DNA from 3 places in the Pantoea sp. sgz302252 genome. Region 2 is predicted to be linked to each of the others. Evidence: predicted binding sites of a transcription regulator. Region 2 holds the regulator's gene; each other region holds the start of a gene.
What was found. Region 2 encodes CRP, which controls carbon source genes, mostly activating them, when cyclic AMP is high. Its sites were predicted from a motif close to ATGTGANNNNNNTCACAT; they were not measured.

Region 1: a site for CRP is predicted at 5,287-5,304, ahead of ACLW56_RS18960 (sugar transporter). Genes of this name have one in related genera too.
Region 3: a site for CRP is predicted at 8,074-8,091, ahead of yrbN (protein YrbN). Genes of this name have one in related genera too.

What each region holds. Positions count from the first base shown of each region.
Region 1 is NZ_JBLFJW010000028.1:28,615-38,376, forward strand. It holds gene ACLW56_RS18930 (GGDEF domain-containing protein) at 1-543, opposite strand, end outside; gene glsB (glutaminase B) at 700-1,626, opposite strand; gene sad (succinate-semialdehyde dehydrogenase) at 1,716-3,104, opposite strand; gene ptrR (putrescine utilization regulator PtrR) at 3,208-4,086, shown strand; partial or broken gene ACLW56_RS18950 (PhzF family phenazine biosynthesis protein) at 4,120-4,343, opposite strand; gene ACLW56_RS18955 (PhzF family phenazine biosynthesis protein) at 4,339-5,139, opposite strand; gene ACLW56_RS18960 (sugar transporter) at 5,382-6,575, shown strand; gene ACLW56_RS18965 (MarC family NAAT transporter) at 6,637-7,305, opposite strand; gene marR (multiple antibiotic resistance transcriptional regulator MarR) at 7,563-7,997, shown strand; gene marA (MDR efflux pump AcrAB transcriptional activator MarA) at 8,018-8,401, shown strand; gene marB (multiple antibiotic resistance protein MarB) at 8,431-8,649, shown strand; gene eamA (O-acetylserine/cysteine exporter) at 8,692-9,591, opposite strand.
Region 2 is NZ_JBLFJW010000024.1:72,964-82,725, forward strand. It holds gene argD (bifunctional acetylornithine/succinyldiaminopimelate transaminase) at 1-701, shown strand, start outside; gene ACLW56_RS17550 (YccS/YhfK family putative transporter) at 791-2,863, opposite strand; gene crp (cAMP-activated global transcriptional regulator CRP) at 2,917-3,549, opposite strand; gene ACLW56_RS17560 (OsmC family protein) at 3,856-4,260, shown strand; gene ACLW56_RS17565 (phosphoribulokinase) at 4,353-5,216, opposite strand; gene ACLW56_RS17570 (YheU family protein) at 5,253-5,471, opposite strand; gene ACLW56_RS17575 (hydrolase) at 5,468-6,490, opposite strand; gene ACLW56_RS17580 (ABC transporter ATP-binding protein) at 6,588-8,492, opposite strand; gene kefG (glutathione-regulated potassium-efflux system ancillary protein KefG) at 8,657-9,208, shown strand; gene kefB (glutathione-regulated potassium-efflux system protein KefB) at 9,208-9,762, shown strand, end outside.
Region 3 is NZ_JBLFJW010000013.1:4,430-14,191, forward strand. It holds gene ACLW56_RS11680 (YhbP family protein) at 1-1, opposite strand, end outside; gene ACLW56_RS11685 (GIY-YIG nuclease family protein) at 54-338, shown strand; gene ACLW56_RS11690 (N-acetyltransferase) at 325-828, opposite strand; gene ubiT (ubiquinone anaerobic biosynthesis accessory factor UbiT) at 822-1,346, opposite strand; gene ubiU (ubiquinone anaerobic biosynthesis protein UbiU) at 1,567-2,562, shown strand; gene ACLW56_RS11705 (U32 family peptidase) at 2,571-3,449, shown strand; gene ACLW56_RS11710 (luciferase-like monooxygenase) at 3,530-4,537, shown strand; gene mtr (tryptophan permease) at 4,664-5,908, opposite strand; gene ACLW56_RS11720 (DEAD/DEAH family ATP-dependent RNA helicase) at 6,063-7,997, opposite strand; gene yrbN (protein YrbN) at 7,990-8,067, opposite strand; gene nlpI (lipoprotein NlpI) at 8,174-9,058, opposite strand; gene pnp (polyribonucleotide nucleotidyltransferase) at 9,167-9,762, opposite strand, start outside.

The DNA of each region.
Region 1 (9,762 bases), on a different contig from region 2:
CGTCAGTGTCATCACACACGGCAGGATTAGCACGCCGGTAGAGAACTGTTCGCTAAACCAATCCGCAAGCAGCGGCATAAAGGTTTGCCTGTCGATACCTACCGACCCCAAAGCCCCAATCAGGGCGCAAAAGACAGCGGACACAAGGCAATAGTAAAAAAGTCGGAGCGCATTAATCGGGCCAGGATCGCGCCCGGCCTGTCGTTTATCGCGCATCACTAACTGCGCCACCATGATAATAAACACCATGTTCGAGGCGTTAATCACCAGCGAGGCCAGCCCCCACTGAGTGGTCATTACGTCATACAACAGCATCGCACCGTAACAAATGACGTAATAGTGGATTCGGTTGAGCCAGATATAGCGAGCGAATATCGCCGCCATCACCGCATTCAGCGGCCAGAATAAGGAAAGCTCCTGCACCATACGCAGTATCGCGCCAATCGCATAAAACAGCGTGGTGATAATAAACAGAACAAGTGCATTACGCAGGGCGTGCGCTTCGCTAAAAAGAGTGAAACGAGGAACGGAAATCGAACGCATTAATTATCTTTCCATATAATCGCAGATGGCAATTATTTCGAGACTTGAGGGACAATGATCGCTAACTGTATCTACTATTGATCACAATGCGCGTATTCACAATTCGCCTTGTTACTTATTTGCAAAATCAGCCAGTGATGAATCACTCTTGCCCTATCAGTAGACGGAACGCCCCAGTCGCTGAGTCAGTTTCTCCAGCGAGGCGATCCCCGCCAGTGAGTTCCCAGCCTCATCCAGTTGCGGGCTCCAGACGGCAATCACCATCTCATGGGGCACAATCGCAACAATCCCGCCGCCCACACCCGATTTCGCGGGCAACCCGACACGCCAGGCAAACTCCCCGGCATTCTGATACATCCCGCTGGTCGCCATTAACGCGTTCACCTGCCGTGCCTGTAACGGCGTAATGACGGGCTGATCGCGTTGCGGAAACTGCCCCTGATTCGCCAGGAACAGAAAGGTCTGCGCCAGCTCGGAGCAGCTCATCTTCAGCGCGCAATAATGGAAATAGTTTTGCAGGACAGTGGTCACGTCATTATGGAAATTGCCAAAGGACTTCATCAGCCAGGCAATCGCGGCGTTACGCGCGGCATTTTCAAACTCCGAACGAGCCACTACGGCGTCGTAGGCAATGTCATCCACACCCGAAAGGTTACGTACAATTTCCAGCATACGCTGGCGCGGCGCACTCAAACGGCTTTGCAGCATATCGCAGACCACCAACGCGCCCGCATTGATGAAGGGATTACGCGGAATCCCCTGTTCGATTTCCAGCTGCAATAAAGAGTTGAAGGGTTGGCCGGAGGGATCTTTTCTGACGCGCTGCCAGATTTCCTCTTCCGGATAATGGTTCATCGCCACTACCAGGCTGAGCACCTTGGAAATCGACTGAATCGAGAAACGCTCATCGGCGTCGCCGGCACGAAAATGCTGACCGTCAACGGTACTGATAGCAATCCCCAGCTTGCTGCCATCCACACACGCCAGTGCCGGAATATAATCGGCGACTTTGCCGCTCCCTATCAACGGCTGAACTTCTGCTAACACAGATTCCAGCATGCTGTTATCGATGACCGTTACCACTTTCACTCCTTGCCCGCAGGCCAAATTCGGCCTGCGAGTATACCAGCGTCAGGCTGGCAGACGAAATAGCGCCCCGAAGGGCGGAAGGATTAGTGGCGATCCTTCCACACGGTCTGAATATTACAGAACTCGTGCAGACCAAAGTGCGACAGCTCGCGCCCGAAGCCGCTCTTCTTCACGCCGCCAAAGGCCACGCGGGCATCGGAGGCGCTGTAACCGTTGATAAACACCCCGCCGCATTCCAGCTCATCGGCAAAGCGCTGAGCAAGTTTTTCATCTGCCGTATAAACCGTGGCGGACAAACCAAAATCGCTGTCGTTCGCCAGCGCCAGGGCATGGTCAGCATCACGGGCAACGGTAATAGCAGCAACCGGACCAAACATTTCCTGACGGAAGGCGGTCATTTTCGGAGTGACATTCCCCAGCACGGTGGCAGCGTAGTAGTTGCCTTTGCCGGAAATTTTCTCGCCGCCCAGCAGCAACGTTGCGCCTTCTTCGAGCGTGGCGGTGACCTGGTCGTGCAGTTCATCACGCAGATCGTAACGCGCCATTGGGCCGAGGTAGTTTTGCTCATCTTCCGGGTTGCCCATTTTCAGTTTGGCCGCTGCCGCCACAAACTTCTCGGTAAAGGCGTCTGCAATGCCCGCTTCCACGATAAAGCGTTTTGCCGCCGCACACACTTGCCCGGTGTTCTGGTAACGCCCGATGACCGCCGCTTTCACCGCTTCATCCAGGTCGGCATCGTTCAGCACGATAAACGGATCTGAGCCGCCAAGCTCCAGCACGCATTTTTTCAGCGCCGCGCCTGCCTGTGCGCCGATGGCTTTACCTGCACGCATACTGCCTGTCAGCGTTACCGCCGCAATGCGTGTATCGTTGATCATCTGCGAAACACCATCGTTGGTGGCATTGACCCAACCGAATACGCCTGCTGGTACGCCCGCCTCGGTGAATATCTTGCCGATAAGCCCGGCGCTGCCCATAACGTTTGGCGCATGTTTTAGCAGGTAGCTGTTTCCGGCCAACAGAATAGGCACTGCACCACGCATGACCTGCCACAGTGGGAAGTTCCACGGCATCACGGCCATGATTGGCCCCAACGGACGGTACTCGATAACCGCTTTTTGATTTTCAACCTGAGTGGCTTCAGTGGAAAGCATTGCCGGGCCATGTTCCGCATACCAGTCGCAAAGATTGGCAGATTTGGTCACTTCACCGCGAGCCTGAGCGACAGGCTTACCGATTTCGCGGCTGATCAGCAGCGCCATTTCTTCCGCATGCTGGCGTAACACATTGCCAACGTTGCGCAGCGCATCGGCGCGCTCAGCCACAGAGCGTTTCTTCCACTGACGAAAACCTTCGTCAGCCAGCGCCACAGCCTGATTGACCTCTTCCGTCGTGGCCCACGGCAGCGCAGACTGGGTTTCCCCCGTGGCCGGGTTCAGGGAAATAGCGTGGGTTGCAGGTGATGTCATGATTTTTTTCTCTCTCTTCACGAAGGCTATTGCCGGATATTGCCGCACTCTGCTATTTATGAAAAATGAATAATATTAACCACACCATTCACGATACGAGAACAGTATGGACTTGACTCAGCTTGAGATGTTCAACGCCGTCGCCCAGACGGGCAGCATTACCCAGGCCGCGCAGAAAGTGCACCGCGTACCGTCAAACCTGACGACGCGTATCCGCCAACTGGAAGCCGACTTAGGTGTGGAACTCTTTATTCGCGAGAATCAGCGCCTGCGTTTGTCGCCTGCCGGTCACAGCTTCCTGCGTTACAGTCAGCAAATCCTGGCGCTGGTCAATGAAGCCCGAATGGTCGTCGCCGGTGACGAACCGCAAGGCCTGTTTTCGCTCGGTTCGCTGGAAAGTACCGCGGCGGTGCGTATTCCGCCGACGCTGGCGTTGTATAACCAGCGTTATCCAAAGATCCAGTTCGATCTGGCGACCGGGCCGTCAGGCACCATGATTGATGGTGTCCTTGAGGGCATGTTAAGCGCGGCGTTTGTGGATGGCCCGGTGATGCACCCCGGTCTGGAAGGCGTTCCGGTATATCAGGAAGAAATGATGATCGTGACGCCAAAAGGTCACCCGAAGGTCACCCGAGCCAGCGATGTTAACGGCACCAGCATCTACGCGTTTCGCGCGAACTGTTCCTATCGCCGACATTTCGAAAGCTGGTTCCATGCCGACAGAGCCACGCCAGGGCGCATTCACGAAATGGAGTCTTATCACGGCATGCTGGCCTGCGTGATTGCCGGTGCGGGACTGGCGATGATCCCACACAGTATGCTGGAAAGTATGCCCGGACATCATCAGGTGGACGCGTGGCCGCTGGCAGAAAAATGGCGCTGGCTGACCACCTGGCTGGTCTGGCGCCGTGGCGCGATGACTCGTCAACTGGAAGCGTTTATTACCTTGCTGGATGAAAGCCCGAAAATCCCGGAACAGCCTTGATATGAAGAAGGCCATTCCGTGGCCTTCACTTAACTATCGCAGCAGAATATTGCCCTGCATCCAGATCGTGGCTTTTCCGCTCATCAGCACACGGTTGTATCGCCCCCACGCGATGGAACCTGACGGGCAAGCATCCGGGTTTTCCCCAACTTTTTGCTCCAGTAAGGAATTAGCATGCTGTGCGCAGAACCGGTCACCGGATCTTCCCAGACGGCTTCACCGGGCGAGAAAAAGCGGCTGACAAAATCATACTCACCCGTCCCTTTCGCGGTAATAAACGCTACCGATGATGTAAGTGGTGGCCTGACCTGAAATCAACACGCGATCACCCTGCCATTCACAACGTAGATCGCCACCGCGAGCAGAAACCTGCCTTGCCTGCATCTTTGTCTTGCCGAGTTTTTCACCCCAATAAGGGATCAGCATGCTGTGTGCAGAACCGGTCACCGGGTCTTCCGCTACGGATTCGCCCGGGCAGAAAAAGCGGCTGACAAAGTCATGGTTTTCACCTGGCGCCGTGACACAAACCATTTTGCCCAGCGGCAACATAGCGTGGATATCTGGGGTCAGCGCCTCCAGTTGCTGTTGAGTTTTCAGCACCACAAGGTAATCACGAGCGACGCGAATTTCCTGGTAAGTGTCTACCCCTAACGCGTCCAGCAACAGCACTGGCGGCTCTACTGTTTCCGTCGCCCAGGCAGGGAAATTCAGCGTTAACCAGTCGCCGCTGCGGCTGACAATAAGTTCGCCGACAAAACGAGTCGAAAAGCGGATTTCAGCCTCAGGGTAATCGAGGTATTCGAATATCACATGCGCACTGGCGAGCGTGGCGTGTCCGCAGAGATTAATTTCCCCCTGCGTCGTGAACCAGCGCAGCTCAAAGCCACTGTCGGTACACACGAAGAAAGCGGTTTCTGATTGGTTATGCTCCTGCGCCATTTTCAGTAGCGTCTCATCCGGCAGCCACTCGAATAACGGGCAAACCGCGGCCGCATTTCCGCCAAAGGTACGGTCACTGAAGGCATCAACCATGTAAAACGGGATTTCCTGCATAGCCTTTATCCTTTTTTTATAACGACTTAGCAACATTAATACCTCGTTTCAGGAGAAATTACGAGCCAGTTTCCCGTTCCTGCCTCTGCTTTTTCAATGGCAGCCAATAAGTGCGCTCCTGGCCTCACCGTGTCATAAAGCTATTTTATGAGATCTTCATCACAAAACGGTTGTGTTTTGAGCAGCGTTGGTTTTAAGATCGCCTTCTCTTCTCCTTTGACTCACCAACCCAGAATCTTTCTATGACAACGAACACGGTTTCACGCAAGGTCGCGTGGCTGCGGGTGGTCACTCTTGCCATTGCCGCATTCATCTTCAACACCACAGAATTCGTGCCAGTGGGGTTGCTGTCGGATATCGCCCACAGCTTTTCGATGGAAACCGCGCAAGTCGGGATCATGCTGACGATTTACGCCTGGGTGGTAGCGCTGATGTCGCTGCCCTTTATGCTGCTCACAAGCCAAATGGAACGGCGTAAGCTGTTGGTTGGTCTGTTCGTCCTGTTTATCGCCAGCCATGTGCTCTCGTTCCTTGCATGGAATTTCACCGTGCTGGTGATTAGCCGCATTGGTATCGCTTTCGCTCATGCGGTGTTCTGGTCGATTACCGCGTCGCTGGCGATTCGTCTTGCTCCTGCCGGTAAGCGTGCCCAGGCATTAAGTTTGATTGCCACAGGTACTGCGCTGGCAATGGTGCTGGGTTTACCCATTGGTCGCATCGTCGGGCAGTATTTCGGCTGGCGTACCACCTTCTTTATTATTGGTCTCGGCGCGTTAATCACGCTGGTTGCGCTGATCAAGCTGCTGCCGAAGCTGCCAAGTGAGCATTCTGGCTCTCTGAAAAGTTTGCCTGTGTTGTTCCGTCGCCCGGCGTTGATGTGCATTTACTTGCTCACCGTTGTGGTGGTGACCGCACATTACACCGCCTACAGCTACATCGAACCGTTCGTGATGAACGTGGCGGGGTTTGATGCCAACTTCGCGACGCTGCTGCTTTTATTATTAGGCGGCGCGGGGATCGTGGGTTCGGTCATCTTCGGCAAGCTCGGCAATCGTCATGCTTCCTCACTGGTGAGCAGTGCTATTGCGCTGTTGACGGTTTGCCTGGCAGCGCTGTTGCTGGCGGCAGAAAGCGAAATCAATCTCGCCATTCTGAGCATCGTCTGGGGCATTGCGATCATGATTATCGGCCTGGGCATGCAGGTGAAAGTACTCGCCCTTGCGCCAGATGCCACTGACGTCGCCATGGCGTTATTCTCCGGCATCTTCAATATTGGGATCGGCGCGGGCGCGCTGGTAGGCAATCAGGTGAGTTTGCATTTCGATATGGCGGACATTGGCTATGTCGGCGCAGTGCCGGCAGTTGCGGCGTTAATCTGGTCGGTGGTTATTTTCCGCCGTTGGCCTGTTGCGTTGGAAGAGCAGGTACAGCACTAAGTTGGCAGGATGAACGCCCGGTGGCGGCTACGCCTTACCGGGCCTACAGGATGGCAACAAACTATGCGTGATAGGTCGTAATAATTTCCAGCACGCCATTGATAATAAACTGCACGCCCATACACACCAGCAGGAAGCCCATCAGGCGGGAAATCGCTTCGATACCGCCCTTTCCGACCAGGCGCATAATCGCCCCTGAACTGCGCAGGCATCCCCACAAAATCACTGAGACTGCGAAGAAAATCAGTGGCGGTGCGACCCACACGACCCAATCGGGAAAGTTCACGCCGTGTTTCACGGTAGACGCCGAGCTGATGATCATCGCAATCGTGCCTGGCCCTGCGGTACTCGGCATGGCTAGCGGCACAAAGGCGATATTCGCTGTCGGCTCATTTTCCAGCTCTTCCGACTTATGCGCGGCTTCCGGCGATTCATGCGCTTTCTGCTGTGGGAACAGCATGCGAAAACCAATGAAGGCCACAATCAAGCCACCCGCGATACGCAGCCCGGGAATCGAAATACCAAAGGTATTCATCACCACCTGACCGGCGTAATACGCGACCATCATAATGGCGAAGACATACACAGAGGCCATCAGCGACTGCCGATTACGCTCTGCGCTATTCATGTTGCCAGCAAGGCCGAGGAACAACGCGACGGTGGTTAACGGGTTGGCCAGCGGCAAAATCACCACCAGCCCAAGGCCAATGGCTTTAAACAAATCGAGCATGAGGAAACACTCCTGTGAGAACGGTCATTGCCGGCAGAGTATAAGAGCATTCTTGTCAGGATTACCACGCCAAAGTGTTAGCCCTTTTTTCGTCCGTAAAGCTATAACGATCCGTTATCAATGGGTGCAGACAGCGTTAAAAAATGTGACGCGACTCACTTTAGCAATTCGTGGCATAAGCTTATTCATTCGGTTGACTTATGGTTGCCTGGGCAATAATATCGCCAGCAACTAAACTACTTGCCAGGGCAACCTTTGTGAAAAGCACCAGTGATCTGTTTAACGAAATCATCCCACTCGGTCGCTTGATCCATATGGTCAACCAGAAAAAAGACAGGCTCCTGAATGATTATCTGTCGCCTATGGATATCACTGCCTCGCAGTTCAAAACGCTGTGTTCAATTCGTTGTGAAGTGTGCATCACCCCGGTTGAACTGAAAAAAGCGTTATCGGTCGACCTGGGTGCGCTCACCCGCATGCTCGACCGCCTGGCATGTAAAGGCTGGATTGAACGCCTGCCAAACCCGAATGACAAACGCGGCGTGCTGGTGCAATTGACACCGGACGGCGCAGCAATATGTGAGCAATGCCACCAGTTGGTGGGACAGAACCTGCATCAGGAATTGACAAAAAACTTAACGGCGGATGAGGTCGCAGCCCTTGAGCTTCTGCTCAAGAAAATCCTGCCGTAACAGATCAAAGGGGTAAGACGATGTCCAGACGTAATACTGACGCTATCACTATTCATAGCATTTTGGACTGGATCGAGAGCAATCTGGAATCGCCGCTGTCGCTGGAAAAGGTGTCAGAGCGTTCGGGTTACTCCAAATGGCACCTGCAACGGATGTTTAAGAAAGAGACCGGACATTCACTAGGTCAATACATCCGCAGCCGTAAGCTCACTGAAATCGCACAGAAGCTGAAAGAGAGTAACGAGCCGATCCTGTATCTGGCCGAACGTTATGGTTTCGAGTCACAGCAAACCCTGACGCGGACTTTTAAGAACTATTTCGACGTGCCGCCGCATAAATATCGCATTACCAATATGCCCGGTGAATCACGTTATCTGATGCCGCTTAATCACTGTAATTGTTAATCGCCTGCTAAAGACGTATCGAGGAAAAAATGAAACTGTTCGCCTCCGCCGCCCTCACCTTGTTGGTACTGGTCTCCGGCCAGAGTTTTGCGGAGCAATCCACTCACCCGGCCAGTCGCGGTGCTCATGACACCATGATAATGCCGTCAGCCCAGGATAAATCTCCGTTCGATTTTAACCATATGGGCTCTGGCAGTGATAAGTCCGACGAACTGGGCGTACCTTACTATAACGGAAACTCCCAGTAACTTTTTTGCCCCGCGGATGCGGGGCCTTTTTATGTCCGCGATTTACCCCTGCACCGCTTTTACCCGCCGAAAGCGCAATCCGAAGACGTTGATATACAGCCCCGCCATAATCAGCACCGCCCCCATCAGTTGCAACGTGGACAGCGTTTCGCCAAGCAGCAAAGCCGCACTGGCGATACCCACTACGGGAACAAGCAGCGAAAGCGGTGCCACACGCCACGTTTCATAACGCCCAAGCAGCGAGCCCCAAATGCCGTACCCAACAATCGTGGCCACGAACGCCAGATAGACCAGCGACAAAATGGTCGTGAGGTCGATATTCACCAGGCTTTGCACCATCAGCGTCGGGCCATCGAGCAGATAAGAGGCAAGCATAAACGGCAGAATCGGGATCAACGCACTCCACACCACTAACGACATCACCGCAGGGCGTGCCGGAAGCTGCATGATTTTCTTGTTGAAGATATTCCCGCAGGCCCAGCTGAAGGCCGCCGCCAGTGTCAGCATAAAACCGAGCATCGCCACCTGTTGTCCGTTCAGACTGGCCTCAATCAACACCAGCACACCAAACACGGCCAGAGTGATCCCCGCAAGCTGCTTGCCCTGAAGCCGTTCGCCGAAGGCGAATGCACCAAGAATAATGGTGAAGAAAGCCTGCGCCTGCAGAACCAGCGACGCCAGGCCCGCAGGCATTCCGAATTTAATCGCGCAGAACAGAAAGGCAAACTGACCAAAGCTGATAGTCAGGCCGTACCCCAACAGCAACGACAACGGGATTCTGGGGCGAGCAACGAAGAAAATGGCCGGAAAGGCGACGAGCGTAAAGCGCAAACCCGCCAACATCAGCGGCGGCATGTTGTGCAGACCCAGCTTGATGACCACAAAGTTCAATCCCCAGACCACCACCACTAACAGCGCCAACAACCCGTCTTTCCGCGTCATACCCTGCCTCTGAATGTTTAAATTTTTGTAAACAGGATCAAGGTAACGAAAAAAACGCACAAGGAACAGATTATTCATTCTGGCAGGCAGTCGGGGCACGGATGGATAAATTGGGATCTATACAAGCCCCTTATGCCGTGATAATTCTGATACGGCACAACACAATAACTC
Region 2 (9,762 bases):
TCAATGACTTGCATGCAGTGAAAGCGGTAATGGACGATCATACTTGCGCCGTGGTTGTTGAACCTATTCAGGGTGAAGGTGGTGTGACAGCGGCGACGCCTGAATTTCTGCAAGGCTTGCGTGAACTGTGCGACGAGCACAAGGCGTTGCTGGTGTTCGACGAAGTGCAGTGTGGCATGGGGCGTACCGGTTCGCTATTCGCGTATATGCACTACGGCGTGACGCCGGATATTTTGACCAGCGCTAAAGCCCTGGGCGGCGGTTTTCCTGTCAGCGCTATGCTGACCACGGAAGAGATTGCCAGCGCTTTCCACGTGGGATCACACGGGTCAACTTACGGCGGCAACCCATTGGCCTGTGCGGTAGCGGGCACAGCTTTCGACATTATCAACACCCCGGAAGTGCTGGAAGGGGTGAAGGCGAAGCGTGAGCAGTTCGTGAAGCACTTGCAGAAGATTGACGCTGAACTGGATGTATTCAGCGATATTCGCGGTATGGGCTTGCTGATTGGTGCCGAGCTTAAGCCTCAGTTCAAAGGGCGTGCGCGTGATTTCCTGCATGCAGCAGCCCATGAAGGTGTCATGGTGCTGAATGCCGGGACTGATGTGATGCGTTTCGCGCCGTCGCTGGTGGTTGAGAGCGCTGATATCGATGAAGGGATGAAGCGTTTTGCTGCAGCGGTCAGAAAGATTGTTGGCTGACGTTTCGCCCGGCGGCACTGCGTTTGCCGGGCCTACGAGATGTGCCCGTCTGTAGGCCTGTGCAAGCGAAGCGCCGCCAGGCAGAGTTTCTACGTCCGCCGTTTCAACCAAATCCCGTGATGTGGACGTTGACGCCAGGCCACCGAAGAAATGGTGTGCATGGTATTCAAATGGCCAAGTATCCGCTGTAAATGCTGTTCCATGGTGCTTAACGGGCCGTGGGACAGCGTATCCAGTGACTCCATAATATTGGCGTCTCCACTTCCACCTGCTTCGTCATACTCCAGACGCTGCTGACACCGTTGCAGCGCAATCTCACAAGATTCCAGATACCGTTGGGCCAGCGACTCCGTCAGCATGTTGTGCTCGCGGGCAAGCGTGGTCATGGCGTTAATATGCTCGACAATAAACTGGCTGTGAGTCACCCACAGTTTCATGTCGGCAAGATAGCGCGAGTTGAAGCCGGGTTCCTGCATCGCCTGATTAAGCGAGTTGAACAGTGCGTTATGAGCCTGATTCACACGCATGCGCTGATAGGCGAGGGTTGGCGCTTGCGGGTCATTACTCAGAATAAGACGTAAGGCATCCTGATCGGCCTCCAGCGCTTGCTGGGCATTTTTGCGCAGCAGGCCGCTTTGCCACTGCGGCCACAGCCAGACCATGCCGCCGAAGGCAATCAGACAGCCAATCAGGGTATCGGCGAGGCGTGCCACGATAAACTGATCGCCGTTGAGCGTTAGCAACTGAATGGTGTACACCGCCGTCACCGTAAAGCCCACCGTCGCCCAGCCGTAGCTTTTGCGGATCATCAGGTAGCTCACGAGGGTTATCACCAGCATCGCCGCCAGCGCATAGCCCTCCGGGGCATGAAAGTGCAGGGTGATGCCTGCGATGACCAACCCAGCCAACGTGCCTGCCGCCCGGTGAAAAATCCTCACCCGCGTTGCGCCATAGCCGTTTTGGGTGACCAGCAGCACGGTCATCAGGATCCAGTAAGGTTTGGGCAGATGCAGCGCCGTGCCCATCAGGCTGGCAATACTGAGCATCACGCTTATCCGCGCGGCACTGCGCAGGGCGGGCGATTTCAGCGAAAGATAGCTTTTTAGCGCCGCGAATACCGGCAAACGGCGTTCGTTATCGGCCATTAAATCGCGCGGATAGAGCGGGCGTTGCAGGCGCAGCACGCGTGCTATGCGGCTGAAATGCCAGACGCAGAATTGGCCGACCGGGTTATCCGGCTGCTGACGGGCGATTTTCTCCAGCGCGCCAATCTGCTTGTCCATCGAGAAACGCTGGGGAAAACGGTGGTAAAGAATATCATCGGCCATCACGCGCAGGCGCGTGGCGATGGTTTGAGCATTCCAGCGGATCACCGCTTCCGCATGGCTGCGCTCGACCAGCTTTTGGACTTCTGCCGGCTGGTGCAGGCTGACGGAGATGTGCTCCTGCAAATCAAGGCCCATCTGGAAGGAGCGCAGCAGGCGTTTGTAATCATGGTTCTTATTGGCCGCCAGCATGTGCAGCTGCTGGTAGCACTGGGTTATCAGGTCGACGGCTTTTTGCTGACGCGCCAGCAGGGGTGGCAAAGCTTTTTCTGGATCGGTGTGCTGGGTCAACAGGCTGTACTTGGCTTCGCAGTAATCCGCCAGTTGGCGATACAGCAGGCTCAGCGACTCCCGCAGCGGCTGTTCACGCCACATCCAGAACCAGAACCAGTTAAACAGGCCATACCAAAGCGTGCCGAGGGCATAAATCAGCAACGGCTCCCAGACTGGCATGTTGCCCGCAAGGCTCAGGGTAAAAATCGCGGCGATGAGAGACGCGGGAAGCAAACGCGCATGCAGAGAACTTATCTCGGCCGTCACGCCAAGCGTCATGGCGAGAACGGTCAGGATCAGCGGTAAGGGGAGGCTCTGCTCCAGCAGTAACTGAACCGCGAGGCTGCAGCCTGCAAACAGCGAACCGCCGATAATCAGGCGTTTGAAAAAGCGTTTGTGTGGCGTATCGAGACCGGCAATGTTGCAGCAGGCGGGAACTAACGAAAACAGCAATCCGTATTTGAGATACCCCAACACCAGACCGATAGCCACGGGGGTACAGAGCACCAGGGTTTGCCGCAGTGCATAGTTAATTTCCGGGTGATAAATTAGCCTGCGCCACATAGCGGTAGAGACAAAAATGGCGTATTGCGCGAACAATACGCCATTTAACGAGCTTAGCGGGTGCCGTAAACGACGATGGTCTTACCGTGGGCGGAGATCAGGTTCTGATCTTCCAGCATTTTCAGAATACGGCCAACGGTTTCACGGGAACAACCCACGATCTGCCCGATTTCCTGACGGGTAATTTTAATTTGCATACCGTCCGGGTGAGTCATGGCGTCAGGTTGTTTCGCCAGGTTCAGCAGCGTCTGCGCGATACGGCCGGTCACGTCGAGGAATGCAAGGTTGCCCACTTTCTCAGAAGTGACCTGCAGACGACGAGCCATCTGCGAGGAAAGGCGCATCAGAATATCTGGATTAACCTGGATAAGCTGACGGAATTTTTTGTAGGAAATTTCGGCCACTTCACAAGCGGTTTTTGCCCGAACCCAGGCACTACGCTCCTGACCTTCTTCGAAGAGACCAAGCTCACCAATGAAATCGCCCTGGTTGAGGTAAGAGAGGATCATCTCTTTCCCCTCTTCGTCCTTGATCAGTACAGCAACTGAGCCTTTCACGATGTAGTAAAGCGTTTCTGCTTTTTCACCCTGGTGAATCAGCGTGCTCTTCGATGGGTACTTATGAATGTGGCAATGAGACAAGAACCATTCAAGGGTAGGGTCTGTTTGCGGTTTGCCAAGCACCATGCGCGGTTATCCTCTGTTATAAGCTGTCTCCAGTGGCAGACACGATACTGCCGCTGGCTTTGCAATCGTATCCTTCCCTGTGCCTGGGAAGTCGGCTGTCGAATTATGCAGCAGCCTGTAATGTGGTGTCCTCTGCGTGCACACAGCACTTCACTGCATGACTGTAGCATCCCGACTGTTTTAGCATAGCTTTTGCTGCGTGTCTCCTGGTGTCTCGCTTCAGCATGACGCACATCTCCTTCCGTTGCGAGTTTTGTTATGTGCGCGTAATCTGAGAGGAAAATGGCAACTTCGGAGTTAAAAATTATGCAAGCACGTGTGAAATGGGTTGAGGGTTTAACCTTCCTGGGCGAGTCTGCTTCTGGCCACCAAATTTTGATGGACGGTAACTCTGGAGACAAAGCACCGAGCCCGATGGAAATGGTGCTGATGGCGGCTGGGGGTTGCAGCGCTATCGACGTGGTGTCGATTTTGCAGAAAGGGCGTCATGACGTGAAAGACTGCGAAGTGAAGCTCACCTCCGAGCGTCGTGAAGAAGCGCCACGTATGTTTACGCACATTAATCTGCACTTCATCGTGACGGGCAAAGATCTGAAAGAAGCGGCGGTCTCTCGCGCGGTGGATTTGTCAGCAGAAAAGTACTGCTCTGTGGCGCTGATGCTTGAGAAAGCCGCGAAGATCACCCATTCGTTTGAGGTGGTTGAGGCTTAAATGTGTGCGGCCTGATGCCCTCTCCCCAACCCTCTCCCACGGGGCGAGGGAGCAAACACTAAAAACCTTCTCGCAAGAGAAGGTTTTGCAGTTTACCTTCTGCTATCCATTAACCGCTCAACCAGCGGTGTCATGATCAACTCCATCGCCAGCCCCATTTTCCCTCCCGGCACAACCAGCGTGTTCATGTGTGAAATGAACGAACCTTGCAGCATCGCCAGCAGCCAGGGGAAATCGATGTCGCCCAGATTCTGGAAATGGATAACCACAAAGCTTTCATCCAGCGACGGAATGCCTTTAGCGGCAAACGGGTTAGAGGTGTCTACCGTGGGCACGCGCTGGAAGTTGATATGCGTGCGTGAGAACTGCGGCGTGATGAAGTTGATGTAATCCTCCATGGAACGAACCACGGAATCCATCACCGCTTCACGAGAATGCCCACGCTCACTGGTGTCACGCGTAAGCTTCTGAATCCATTCCAGGTTCACAATCGGGACTACGCCAACCAGCAAATCAACATGCTTTGCCACATCATGCTGAGGCGTCACTACGCCCCCGTGTAACCCTTCGTAGAACAGCACGTCGGTGGGTTCCGGCAGCGGTTGCCAGGGCGTGAAAGTGCCTGGCACCTGATTCCACGGCACGGCTTCATCATAGGTATGCAGATATTTGCGCGACTGCCCGCTGCCACTTTGGCCATAGGTGATAAACGTCTGTTCAAGCAAACCGAAGTCGTTGGCATCCGGGCCGAAATAACTGATATGGCGGCCCATGTCGCGTGCTTTACGGATTGCCATGTCCATTTCAGGGCGGGTGTAGCGATGAAAGCTGTCCCCTTCGACTTCGGCGGCGTTTAAATTGAGCTGAGCAAAGATCTTACGAAAGGCGAGGCTGGTGGTGGTGGTCCCCGCGCCGCTGGAGCCGGTCACGGCAATCACCGGGTATTTGGCAGACATAACGACTCCCTGGGTAAGCAGTGGTAATGAGTAGAGTCAGCCGCGAAATTGAGTGCGGGTCATCAGGTTGACGGTCTCGTGCAGTTCGGACCACACCAAAACGACTTCCCCGCTTTGCAATTGCTGTTTGACGTCGGCGACTTTATCTTCGAGCGAACGTTCATGTTCACCATAATCGGTGCCTTCGCGCAACACAAAGCTTTCTATCAGGTTTTCCAGCGTTTCGGGAGCCAGATCCTGCCAGGGAATGATCATGCGATAGCTCCAAGAAAACGGGTTAGCCAGTCTGGAATGCGTTTTTCCAGCCACATTTCGGGATGACGCAGCGTGCCGCCGACAAAGCCAACATGCCCGCCGTATTCGGTGAGCTGATACTGGATATTTTTCGGCAGCTCTTCCTGCGCGGGAATGGAGTGGTGATCCATAAAGGGATCGTCTTTGGCGTGAATAATCAGCGTCGGTTTGGTTATCTGGCTCAGTACAGGCATGGCGCTGCACTGGCGGTAATAGTCGATGGCATCGGCGAACCCGTGAATTTTCGACGTAATCAAATCGTCAAACTCGCGGATACGGCGAACGCTTTTCAAACGCTTAAGATCGACCGGCAGCGTGCCAGGATAAGCCTTCAGCTTGCGTGAGGCATTGGCCTTCAGCAGATTCAGCAGGTAGCGCTGATAAACACGGGAAAAGCCTTTGTCCATGTGGTAGCTGCAAGCTTCGAGCATAAACGGCGCGGAAACGATCACTGCGGCATCAAGCGGCGTCGCGTCGCCTTCTTTGGCCAGCAGGCAGCCGAGCATGTTGCCGCCCAGCGAGTAGCCGACCGCCGCCGTAGGCACTTCGCCAAATTCACGCTTCAGCCAGGAGAGGAACCAGGTGCCATCTTCGGTCTCACCGGAATGGTAAATACGATCGTTACGGTTCGGTTCGCCGCTGCAACCGCGAAAATGCATCACCACACCAAGCCAGCCGTGCTGTTGTGCCGCATGGATCAGGCCATGAGCATAAGGGCTGTAAAGGCTGCCTTCAAGGCCGTGAAACACGACCAGACGCGGTTTGTGACGCGCCTGATTCGGATTTTCACTCCAGGCCAGATCGACAAAATCACCATCCGGAAGTTCCAGGCGCTGCCAGTGCGGCGTGAACAGCACTTTGCGGCGGATCAGGCGCGGCAGCATGGTCTGCAGGTGGCAGTTGCGTACGCCTTTCATCGGCACAAAAGTGTCGTTCTCTTCGGGTGGGACTTCAAATTCTACAGGGGTGATCTGGGCCATACTGTTACGCTGTTGTGATGAAAATCCTGTCTACTATACCGCCACCTCAGTTTCATGCTTATGAAATCGAGGCGCGGTAGGCTTTTGTTGAACTTATTTAGTCTTCCTGGAGCATTTTTTCCAGTTGTTCATGGGCGTCCAGCCAGGCCATTTCGCACTCTTCCAGCCCGGATTTTGCGCTGGCCTGCTGTTGCAGGCACTCCGTCAGTTCTGCTTTACGAGCCTGATCATACAGTTCGCTGTCACTCAGTTTTTCTTCAGCGGCGGCGAGTTTTGCATTGAGTTTTTCCATCTCTTTTTCCAGACGGGCTATCTCTTTGCGCAGCGGCTGGGTCAGCGTGCGTAACTCTGCTTCGCGACGTTTCTGATCTTTTCGCGCCTGGGCGCTGTTGGCGTTGTCTTTTGGGGCTTCGTCAGGCTGGCTTTCCTGCTTCTGAATGTCAGTCAGCCACTGCTGATAATCTTCCAGATCGCCATCGAAAGGTTCCACTTTCGCATCATGCACCAGATAGAGGTCATCGGTAGTCGAACGCAGCAGGTGGCGGTCGTGCGACACCACGACCAGCGCGCCTTCAAACTCAATCAGTGCTTCGGTCAGGGCCTGACGCATGTCGAGATCCAGGTGGTTGGTCGGTTCATCGAGCAGCAGCAGGTTAGGGCGCTGCCAGACGATTAACGCCAGCACCAGACGGGCTTTCTCGCCTCCAGAGAAACGGCGAGTCTCTTCGCTCACTTTATCGCCCTGGAAACCAAAACCACCGAGGTAATCGCGCAGTTGCTGTTCCAGCACTTGCGGCGCCAGCCTGACCAGATGTTGAAGCGGTGACTCATCGGCGCGTAAAAATTCGAGCTGATGCTGGGCGAAGTAACCGAGCTTGATGCCTTTCGCCAGACCGATTTCACCGCTTTGCGGGGCCAGTTCACCAGCCAACAGTTTGATCAGCGTGGATTTACCCGCACCGTTTCGACCGAGTAAACCAATACGCGAACCCGGGACCAGGTTGAGTTTGATGGAGTCGAGAATGGTGCGGTCGCCGTAACCGGCACTGACCTTTTCCATCTTCAGCAGCGGATTGGGCAGGCTCTCTGGCTCGCGGAAGCTAAAGTGGAACGGGTTATCGACATGCGCCGGAGCAATCAGCTCCATACGTTCCAGCATTTTCACGCGGCTCTGGGCCTGTTTGGCTTTCGACGCTTTCGCTTTAAAGCGGTCAATAAAGCTCTGCAAATGTGCCACTTTCTGCTGCTGGCTTTCATACATCGACTGCTGCTGAGACAGGCGCGTCGCGCGCTGGATCTCAAAAGAAGAGTAATTGCCGGTGTACTCGAACATCGACTGCTGTTCGATATGAATAATTTTGCCCACCACCGGATCAAGGAAATCGCGGTCATGGGAAATCAGGATCAGCGTGCCCTGATAGCTCTTCAGCCACTTCTCCAGCCAGATAACGGCGTCAAGATCGAGGTGGTTAGTCGGTTCATCGAGCAGCAGCAGGTCGGAACGGCAAATCAGTGCCTGCGCAAGGTTGAGGCGCATACGCCAGCCACCCGAGAAATCACTGGTAGGGCGCTCCAATTGCTCATTGCTGAAACCCAGACCGTGCAGCAGGCTGGATGCGCGAGAACGGATGGTCCACGCATCGATAGCATCAAGCTTGCCATGCACTGTCGCGATAGCATGACCGTCGTTGCGCTCATTTGCGGCGTTCAGTTCTGCTTCAAGCTGGCGATATTCGCGGTCGCCATCAATAACATAGTCGAGCGCAGGCTGTGGCAGGGCAGGGGTTTCCTGATTCACCCACGCCAGTTGCCAGTTGCCCGGATAAGTGAAACTCCCGCCATCGGCGCTAATCTCGTTCTTTAATAGCGACAGCAGCGTGGATTTGCCGCAGCCGTTCTTTCCCACCAGACCGACTTTTTGCCCAGGGTTAATAGTGGCTGTGGCGTTGTCCAACAGGACACGCACGCCGCGACGAATTTGTAGCGAGGAGAAAACAATCATAAGGCGCCGTATGTTCTGACTATGTTAAATTGTCATTATGATAATGTAGTGTGGTGACGCATCGCGACACCGGGCGGCAATGGTAGCCCAAAACAACAACGCCAGACAAAAGTATTCAGGCGCAGGCATGAAATGAGGCCTGCCCATTGGCCGGGAGGGGAATGATGTCAGAGACAGCAAAAGTGTTGCTGCTGTATGCCCATCCGGAATCTCAGGACTCGGTGGCGAACCGGGTTTTGCTTAAGCCGGCACAACAGCTTGAAAATGTTACCGTGCGCGATTTGTACGCACACTATCCCGATTTCTTTATCGACATTCCACGCGAGCAAAAATTGTTGCAGGAGCACGATGTGATTGTGTTCCAGCATCCACTTTATACTTACAGCTGTCCTGCTCTTCTAAAAGAGTGGCTTGACCGTGTGCTGAGTCGTGGCTTTGCCAGTGGCCCGGGCGGAAACCAACTGGCGGGAAAGTACTGGCGAAGCGTCATCACCACCGGTGAGCCGGAGAGTGCTTATCGTCACGACTCCCTGAATCGCTATTCGATGAGCGATATTTTGCGGCCTTTTGAACTGACGTCCGCGATGTGTCGCATGCACTGGATGAATCCGATCATTGTTTACTGGGCTCGTCGCCAGCCTCCTGAAGAACTGGCCAGCCACGCCAGAGCTTATGGCGAATGGCTGGCAAACCCCATTGCTCCGGGAGGTCGCTGATGGAAGGATCGGATTTACTGCTGGCGGGCGTGCTGTTTCTCTTCGCGGCCGTTGCAGCAGTGCCTTTGGCATCGCGTTTGGGCATTGGCCCGGTGCTGGGGTATCTGCTGGCTGGCATTGCGATTGGCCCATGGGGCTTAGGGTTCATCAGCGATGTGGATGAAATTCTGCACTTCTCCGAATTAGGCGTCGTGTTCCTGATGTTTATCATCGGGCTGGAGCTGAATCCGTCGAAGCTCTGGCAACTGCGGCGTTCCATCTTTGGTGTGGGTGCTGCGCAGGTGCTGCTTAGCGCGGCAATCCTGACCGGTTTGTTAATGCTGACCAATTTCTCGTGGCAGGCGGCGGTGATCGGCGGTATTGGTCTGGCAATGTCATCCACGGCGATGGCACTGCAACTGATGCGCGAAAAAGGGATGAATCGCAATGAGGCCGGGCAGCTCGGCTTCTCGGTATTGCTGTTCCAGGATTTGGCGGTGATCCCCGCGCTGGCGCTGATACCGCTTCTGGCAGGATCGGGCGATGAGCATCCTGACTGGATCAAAATCGGCCTG
Region 3 (9,762 bases), on a different contig from region 2:
TTTTTGCGCTCCCACGTGCTATGGTGCGCTCACCTTAACACAGGAGCAGGAACGTGTGCTGGTTCGTCTATTTGATTCGCACGGCCGATAACCGCTTATACACCGGCATCACCACTGATGTGGAACGCCGCTTTGCGCAGCATCAGTGCGGGAAAGGTGCTAAAGCCCTGCGCGGAAAAGGTGAACTCGCGCTGGCCTTTTTCAGAGAAGTGGGTGAGCACTCACTAGCGTTACGCCTGGAGTACCGCATCAAGCAGCTGACGAAACCCCAGAAAGAGCGCCTCGTCAGCGGTGATGCTTCGTTTGAGACGCTACTGGCGAGCCTCAGAAACGATTGAAGTGATCGCAGTATTCCACCAGCCCGTGTACGCCATTGAGCGCATCGTCTGCCAGCGGACGAACCTGGAATGCCGCTTCAGTGCCAGGCCAGCGGCAGCGAAGATCAAAACGCGCAGCCGGTTCAAAGCCCAGTTTGCCATACAGTGCCGGATCGCCAAGCGTCACCACGGCGGCATAACCAAACTCATTCAGCGAATCCAGCCCTTCATAGACTAACTGACGGCCAATGCCCTGCCCTTGATAGTCTTTTGCCACAGCCAGCGGCGCCATGCCCACCCACTGCAGCTCTTCGCCTTCAACGCTGACCGGGCTGAAGGCCACGTAGCCGACCACTTGCCCTTCGTCATCTGTTGCCACCAGGCCCAGGGTTATCAGGCCATCTTCCCGTAGGGAGTGCACCAAATCAGCTTCGCCGTCACCGTCAAATTCGCGGCGCAGCAGCGCATCAATGCCCGGCGCATCTATCCCAATCTCCACTCGAATCAGCATGGCTCACCTACCGATGTCTGTCTGGTTTGTGACGGGGCATTCAGACCCGCCTCCACAAAATCCGCCAACTGCATCAGCATGACTCGTAACGCTTTTGGCATCTGTTCAAGCTCAATGGCGTCCATCAGGTTTTTGACGTACAGCCCTAATTCTGTGTCGCCTTCAATCACCAGACGGCGCTGGAAAAAGAGCGTATCCGGATCCTGCTTGCGTGCGGCAATCATCAGCAGATCGCTGGCATCCGCGCTGAAACTCACATCGGCATCAGCGTGATTGCTGACGATAAGACGGTCGTTCTCAACGGAAGTGAACCAGCGCAGGCCGATATCACGCACTTCGATGCTCAGCCAACGGCCTTCGAGGAACTCCAGTTCCCCCTCCGCCAGCGCCTGGCGGAACTGCCAGCTTAGCATCTGTTCCAGCACCTGGCGTTTCAGCGCAAAAGGCGTGACCTTGACCGGGACACTCATCAGAGTCGGGCCCAGTTGTACCAGGCGTGAACGCAGTTTATCCAACACGAGCTTTACTCCCTTAATGCAATAGTCTGGTTATTCTGCCACATCCGTGAAGCCATATAGCGGCGTAAATCAACAATTCTGTCAGACAGCACCACCATTATTGGCAACATCAATGCGCTTTTAACTGCCTCAAATCAAAAATTGTCGACGGTGGGTTATCTAAAATCCCAGTTCGTTAACAATCCTGCGGCCCTGCGGGTCGCTGCCTTCAGGAAACATTATGGAACTGCTCTGCCCTGCCGGAAACCTTCCGGCGCTTAAGGCGGCCATTGAGAATGGCGCCGACGCGGTCTATATCGGCCTGAAAGATGACACCAACGCCCGCCACTTTGCCGGCCTGAACTTCACTGAGAAGAAGCTGCAGGAAGCGGTCAGCTTTGTTCATCAGCACCGCCGCAAGCTTCACATCGCGATTAACACCTTTGCGCATCCGGACGGTTATGCCCGCTGGCAGCGCGCGGTCGATATGGCAGCCCAGCTTGGCGCAGACGCGCTGATCCTTGCCGATATCGCGATGCTGGAGTACGCCGCCGAGCGGTATCCGCACATCGAGCGTCACGTTTCCGTTCAGGCTTCGGCCACCAATGAAGAGGCCATTCGCTTCTATCATCGCCATTTTGATGTCGCCCGCGTGGTGCTGCCGCGCGTGTTGTCTATTCATCAGGTTAAGCAGCTCGCCCGCACCACGCCAGTGCCGCTGGAAGTTTTTGCGTTTGGCAGCCTGTGCATTATGGCTGAAGGACGCTGCTATCTCTCCTCCTATTTAACAGGAGAGTCGCCGAATACCGTGGGTGCTTGTTCCCCGGCGAAGTATGTTCGCTGGCAGCAAACGCCGCAGGGGCTGGAATCACGCCTGAACGATGTGCTGATTGACCGTTATCAGGACGGTGAAAACGCAGGATATCCAACGCTGTGCAAAGGTCGTTATCGCGTAGACGGAGAGCCTTACCACGCGCTCGAAGAACCGACCAGCCTCAATACGCTGGAGCTGCTGCCGGAACTGCTGGCAGCCAATATCGCTTCCGTGAAAATTGAAGGCCGTCAGCGCAGCCCTGCCTACGTCAGCCAGGTGGCAAAAGTGTGGCGTCAGGCAATCGACCGCTGCATCGCCGATCCGCAAAACTTCGTGCCTCAGACGGCATGGATGGACACGCTTGGGGCAATGTCGGAAGGCACTCAGACCACGCTTGGCGCTTATCACCGTAAATGGCAGTAAGGAAGACGATGAAATATTCATTAGGGCCGGTGCTCTACTACTGGCCAAAAGAGACGCTGGAAGATTTTTACCAGCAGGCCGCCCAAAGCAGCGCCGACGTGATTTATCTCGGTGAAACGGTGTGCAGCAAACGTCGAGCCACGAAAGTGGGTGACTGGCTGGAGATGGCGAAAAGCCTGGCGAACAGCGGCAAGCAGGTTGTGCTGTCCACGCTCGCGCTGGTGCAGGCCTCTTCTGAAATTAACGAGCTGAAGCGCTATGTCGACAACGGTGATTTCCTGATTGAAGCCAGCGATCTCGGCGTGGTGAACCTCTGCGCTGAGCGCAAACTGCCGTTTGTCGCCGGACATGCGCTCAACTGCTACAACGCGGTGACCCTACGCCTGCTGCAAAAGCAGGGCATGGTGCGCTGGTGCATGCCGGTAGAACTTTCTCGCGACTGGCTGGTAAACCTGCTCGCGCAGTGTGACGAGTTGGGGATTCGCAATAAGTTCGAGGTGGAAGTATTAAGCTACGGTCATCTGCCGCTCGCCTACTCCGCCCGCTGCTTTACGGCACGTTCAGAAGATCTGCCGAAGGACGAATGCGAAACCTGCTGCATCAAATACCCTAACGGGCGCAGCGTGTTGACCCAAGAAAATCAGCAGGTCTTTGTGCTGAACGGCATTCAGACCATGAGCGGCTACGTTTATAACCTCGGTAACGAGCTGGCCTCCATGCAGGGCCTGGTTGATATGGTTCGCCTGTCGCCGCTCGGAACTGAAACGTTCGCGATGATCGATGCCTTCCGGGCAAATGAAAACGGTGCCTCGCCACTTTCGCTGGAAGCACACAGCGACTGCAACGGCTATTGGAAACGTCTCGCCGGCCTGGAACTTCAGGCGTAAATAAAAGCTCGCTTTGTTAACTACGGTTATCATTTTTTAATGCACTATTAAAAAATATGCCGATGACAAAGTGAGCTGTTATGACCGACAAATCGATCCCTTTCTCGCTGCTGGATCTGGCCCCGATCCCGCAGGGTTCTGCTGCCAAAGACGCGTTTGCCCATTCGCTTGATCTTGCCCGCCTTGCTGAAAAGCGTGGTTATCATCGCTACTGGCTGGCCGAACACCACAACATGACCGGTATCGCCAGCGCAGCAACCTCAGTCTTGATTGGCTATCTGGCCGCAAATACCACGACCTTACATTTAGGCTCCGGCGGCGTGATGTTACCCAACCACTCACCACTGGTGATTGCCGAGCAGTTTGGAACGCTCAATACGCTGTATCCTGGCCGTATCGATTTAGGTCTGGGTCGTGCGCCGGGCAGCGACCAGCCAACCATGCGAGCGCTGCGTCGTCATATAGGTGGCGATATTGATAACTTCCCTCGCGATGTGGCCGAACTGGTCGACTGGTTTGACGCACGTGACCCCAATCCTCAAGTACGCCCCGTGCCGGGATATGGCGAAAAAATTCCGGTGTGGCTGTTAGGTTCAAGCCTTTACAGCGCACAACTTGCCGCTCAGCTTGGCCTGCCGTTCGCTTTCGCTTCGCATTTTGCGCCCGATATGCTGTTCCAGGCGTTGCATCTGTACCGGACCAACTTCAAACCTTCCGAGCGTCTGGAAAAACCGTACGCAATGGTCTGTATCAACATCATTGCCGCAGACAGCAACCGCGATGCGGAATTCCTGTTTACCTCCATGCAGCAGGCGTTTGTGAAGCTGCGCCGGGGAGAAACCGGGCAACTGCCACCACCGATTCAGAATATGGATCAGTTCTGGTCGCCGTCAGAAAAATACGGTGTGGATAACGCGCTGGGGATGTCTCTGGTCGGTGATAAAGCGAAAATTCGCCACGGGCTGGAATCGGTGCTGCGGGAAACACAGGCTGATGAGATTATGGTTAACGGCCAGATTTTCGATCATCAGGCGCGTTTGCATTCGTTTGATTTGGCGATGCAGGTGAAAGAGGAGTTAGTGGGGTAGTTCAGTGTTTCCCCCTCTCCCTAACCCTCTCCCTAACCCTCTCCCGCGGGGAGAGGGAACATTCCGAGCCCGCTTTACTCCCTCTCCCTTTGGGAGAGGGTCGGGGAGAGGGAAACAAACCCACTGTTACTGATACACTGGCAGCAGATTAAAGCTCGACAGGAAGTGCACTACCACGTTGCCCACGCCAAAGAGCAGAATCAGCGCGATCATCGGTTTGCCGCCCCAGACGCGGAACTGCGGGCTGCCGAAGCGTTTGCGTGATTTACGTGCCAGCAGCGCTGGAACAATTGCCGCCCAGATGGTTGCTGCCAGCCCCGCATAACCGATGGCGTACAGGAAACCGTTCGGCCATAACAGACCACCAATCACCGGTGGCACGAAAGTCAGCAGCGCTGTTTTGAAACGCCCCTTCCCTGAATCGTCGAACTTGAACAAATCCGCCAGGTAATCAAACAGGCCCAGCGTCACGCCGAGGAAAGAACTAGCCACTGCGAAGTTGGAGAAAACGACCAACAGCAAGTCCAGACTGCGGCTGTTCAGCACACCACTCAGCGCCTGCACCAGCACATCAATGTTTCCACCCTTCTGCGCGATACCAATAAATTCCGGACGCGGGATATTACCCATCGTGCCAAGCAGCCAAATCACATACAGCCCCAGCGCCAACAGCGTGCCGTAGACCAGGCACTTAACGATGGTCTGTGGATCTTTGCCGTAGTACTTCATCAGGCTTGGGACGTTACCGTGATAGCCAAACGAGGCCAGACAGAACGGCAACGTCATCAGCAGGTAGGGTAAATAGGACGTGTTCTGCTGCGCGACGTTTAACAGCGTCGGCGCTTCTACGTGTCCCAGCAGACTGCCGAAGGTCAGGAAGAAGGTGATCACTTTTGCACCCAGCACAATCGCCGTCATTCGGCTGACAGCTTTGGTACTCAACCACACCACAAATGCCACAATCAGCGCGAAGCCGAGGCCCGCAAGGCGAGGCGGCACATTTAGCGACATTTCACTGAAGGTGTGATGCAGAATTGAGCCGCTTGCCGAGATATAGGCATAGGTCAGGATGTAGAGCACAAAGGCAATCGACAGCCCGTTGATCAGGTTCCAGCCTTTGCCGAGCAAATCTTTGGTGATGGTATCGAAGCTTGAACCAATACGGTAATTCAGGTTGGCTTCGAGGATCATCAGGCCCGAATGGAGCATGCAGAACCAGGTAAATACCAGCGCTGCCAGTGACCAGAAAAACCACGCGCCGGACATGACCACCGGCAGCGAAAACATCCCCGCACCAATAATGGTTCCGCCGATGATCACCACGCCGCCAAACAACGACGGACGAGTGGCTATGGTGGTTAATGTCGCCATAGGACCTGCTCTCCAGAAAAGTGAATGTGTTGCCAGTTTACGCGAAGAAATGTACCAGTACACGAGTACAATTGAAATAAAAAAAGCCCCGATAACCTTCATCGGGGCTGTATCGTTTACTTTACGTTAGCAAACGTAGTTTTTTACTCGGCAATTATGCTTCGGTAGGACGACGACGTACTGGCGCATCTTCACGACGCGGGCCACGGCCACCTTCGCGACGCTCACCGCTAAAACGGCCTGCGCCACCTTCACGACGTTCACCGCTGAAGCGACGACCTTCACCACGACCGCCTTCACGACGCTCACCGAAACCGCCACGACCGCCAGCTGGGCCACCGCGACGCTCACCGCCACCGGTACGAGGCTGCGCATCACCCATCAGCTGCATGTTCATTGGCTTGTTCAGGATGCGGGTGCGAGTAAAGTGCTGCAGAACTTCGCCCGGCATGCCTTTTGGCAGCTCGATAGTGGAGTGCGTACCGAACAGCTTGATGTTACCGATGTAACGGCTGCTGATATCGCCTTCGTTAGCAATCGCGCCAACGATATGACGAACTTCAACACCATCATCACGGCCCACTTCGATACGGTACAGTTCCATATCGCCAACATCACGACGCTCACGACGTGGACGGTCTTCACCACCACGCTCTGGACGATCGCCACGTGGGCCACGGTCACCGCGCGGTGCACGGTCGTTGCGGTCGAAACGATCGTCACGATCGCGGAACTCACGCTTAGGACGCATCGGCGCATCAGGTGGAACGATCAGAGAACGTTCGCCCTGAGCCATTTTCAGCAGTGCTGCAGCCAGCGTTTCCATATCCAGCTCTTCGCCTTCAACGGTCGGCTGAATTTGAGACAGCAGGCCACGGTACAGATCCAGATCGCTGCTTTCCAGCTGCTGCTGAACTTTGGCAGAGAATTTTTCCAGACGGCGTTTGCCCAGCAGTTCTGCGTTCGGCAGTTCCACTTCTGGAATGGTCAGCTTCATGGTGCGTTCGATGTTACGCAGCAGACGACGCTCGCGGTTCTCAACGAACAGCAGCGCACGGCCAGCACGACCCGCACGGCCAGTACGACCAATACGGTGAACGTAAGACTCAGAATCCATTGGGATATCGTAGTTTACGACCAGGCTGATACGCTCAACGTCCAGACCACGTGCCGCAACGTCGGTGGCAATCAGGATATCCAGACGACCGTCTTTCAGGCGGTCCAGAGTCTGCTCACGCAGGGACTGGTTCATGTCACCGTTCAGCGCGGCGCTGTTGTAACCGCTACGCTCCAGCGCTTCTGCCACTTCCAGAGTCGCGTTTTTGGTACGAACGAAGATAATCGCCGCATCAAAATCTTCCGCTTCCAGGAAACGCACCAGCGCTTCGTTTTTACGCATGCCCCAGACAGTCCAGTAGCTCTGGCTGATGTCAGGACGGGTGGTCACGCTTGACTGAATGCGGACTTCCTGCGGCTCTTTCATGAAACGACGAGTAATACGACGAATCGCTTCTGGCATGGTGGCAGAGAACAGCGCGGTCTGATGACCTTCTGGGATCTCCGCCATAATGGTTTCTACGTCTTCGATGAAGCCCATGCGCAGCATTTCGTCAGCTTCATCCAGTACCAGACCGCTCAGTTTAGAGAGATCCAGAGTACCGCGTTTCAGGTGATCCAGCAGACGACCCGGCGTACCGACGACAATCTGTGGACCCTGGCGCAGGGCGCGTAATTGCACGTCATAACGCTGGCCGCCGTACAGGGCTACCACGTTTACGCCGCGCATATGTTTGGAGAAATCCGTCATTGCTTCAGCAACCTGTACCGCCAGTTCGCGGGTTGGTGCCAGCACCAGAATTTGTGGTGCTTTCAGCTCAGGATCAAGATTGTGCAGCAGCGGCAGGGAGAACGCTGCAGTTTTTCCGCTACCTGTCTGGGCCATACCCAGTACATCGCGGCCATTCAGCAAATGCGGAATACACTCTGCCTGGATTGGTGATGGTTTTTCGTAACCCAGATCGTTCAGAGCGCTAAGAATGGAGGCATTCAGCCCCAGATCAGAAAAAGTAGTTTCGATGATATCAGTCATGTAGTACATGTGCCTCATTGATGGCGGCCAGTCTACGTAACTCATCGTGAAATTGATCTGCAATTTTCATTGAAAAGTGTGAACCGGCTCAAATTTGGTGAATTAACGAACAATAAAGCCCTCACCCGCGAAGATGATGGCAATCAAAAAAGATTATGGGCTGATTTGTTCGTCAGCTATTGCTGGTCCGATTCTGCCAGGTCGTCTTGCTCCTGGCCCAAGAGCGCTAATTCCAACAATGCGTATCGGTGCTCAACAAAGTTATGAACGTTGTTAGCAACCGCCAGTTTGAACAGTGCCGCAGCGCTGTCCTTGTCCCCCAGACTTAGGTAGTACTTACCTAAATAGAAGTTTGTTTCACTGAGATGCTCAGCGAGCGAGGTGTTATCCGTTGCGTCTGCCTTCAGCTTGTCCATCAGCGTTGCTTCGCTAATGTTACCGAGGTAGAACTCGACAATGTTCCATCCCCATTGCTCTTTGTCCGATTTTTCATAGCGCTGCTTCAGTGCTACGACAGCCTGCTTCTCATCGAGCTTCTGCTCAACGATATAAAGCCACAGGCTACGGAAAGGATCATTGGGATCGTCTTGATAAAACGCCAGCAGATCATCTTGCGCTAACTTAGCACGACCACCGTAATACAACGCGATGCCGCGGTTTAAGTATGCGTAATTGTAAGTTGGATCAAGCTCAAGTACAGAATCAAACGCTTCATAGGCAGCATCAAAATTGCCTGCCTGCGTTAAATAAATGCCTAAGTAATTGAATACTTCAGGCATATCCGGTCTGATTGCCAGCGCTTGCGAGAAATCGTTACGCGCTAATGCCCTCAAACCGAGACTATCATACAACACTCCGCGCTCATATAAAAGCTGTGCGCGTTCATCATCGGTTAAAGCCCGACTGGCAAGAATCTGTTCCATACGGGCCAGAATCACTTCTTGCTGTAAAGTCGGTTGCAATGGCACCGCCAGGACTTCGCTCTTACGCCAGGCAGAGTTGCTGCATCCTGCCAGCGTGAGTGCTGTCGCAACGAAACACCAGCGCAAAAAAGGCTTCATTTCCCACTCCCGAAGACAACAATTGGATGAACGTCCTGTTCCCCGGTGGCTCAACAAGCGTCCTGCCCGGAATGCGCCCTCCGCAAAGGCGGAGGGCAAATGGCAACCTTACTCGCCCTGTTCCGCTGCCGGAGCTTCCGGCGCGGCCGCAGGTTGAGTCTGCTCGGTCGCTTCTTTAATGCTCAGACGTACACGGCCCTGGCGATCAACTTCCAGAACTTTAACCGGTACTTCCTGACCCATCTGCAGATAGTCAGTCACTTTCTCTACACGCTTGTCAGCGATTTGAGAGATGTGAACCAGACCTTCTTTACCGCCGCCGATAGCCACGAACGCACCGAAATCAACGATACGGGTAACTTTACCGTTGTAGATACGACCGACTTCGATTTCAGCAGTAATTTCTTCGATACGACGGATAGCGTAGGCCGCTTTGTCGCCATCCGTTGCTGCGATTTTCACGGTACCGTCATCTTCGATTTCGATGGTGGTGCCGGTTTCTTCCGTCAGCGCACGGATAACAGAACCGCCTTTACCGATAACGTCTTTGATCTTGTCTGGATTGATCTTGATGGTGTGGATACGCGGTGCGAACTCAGAGATATCGCCACGTGGCGCGTTGATCGCTTGTTCCATCACACCCAGGATGTGCAGACGAGCACCTTTAGCCTGGTTCAGAGCAACCTGCATGATCTCTTTGGTGA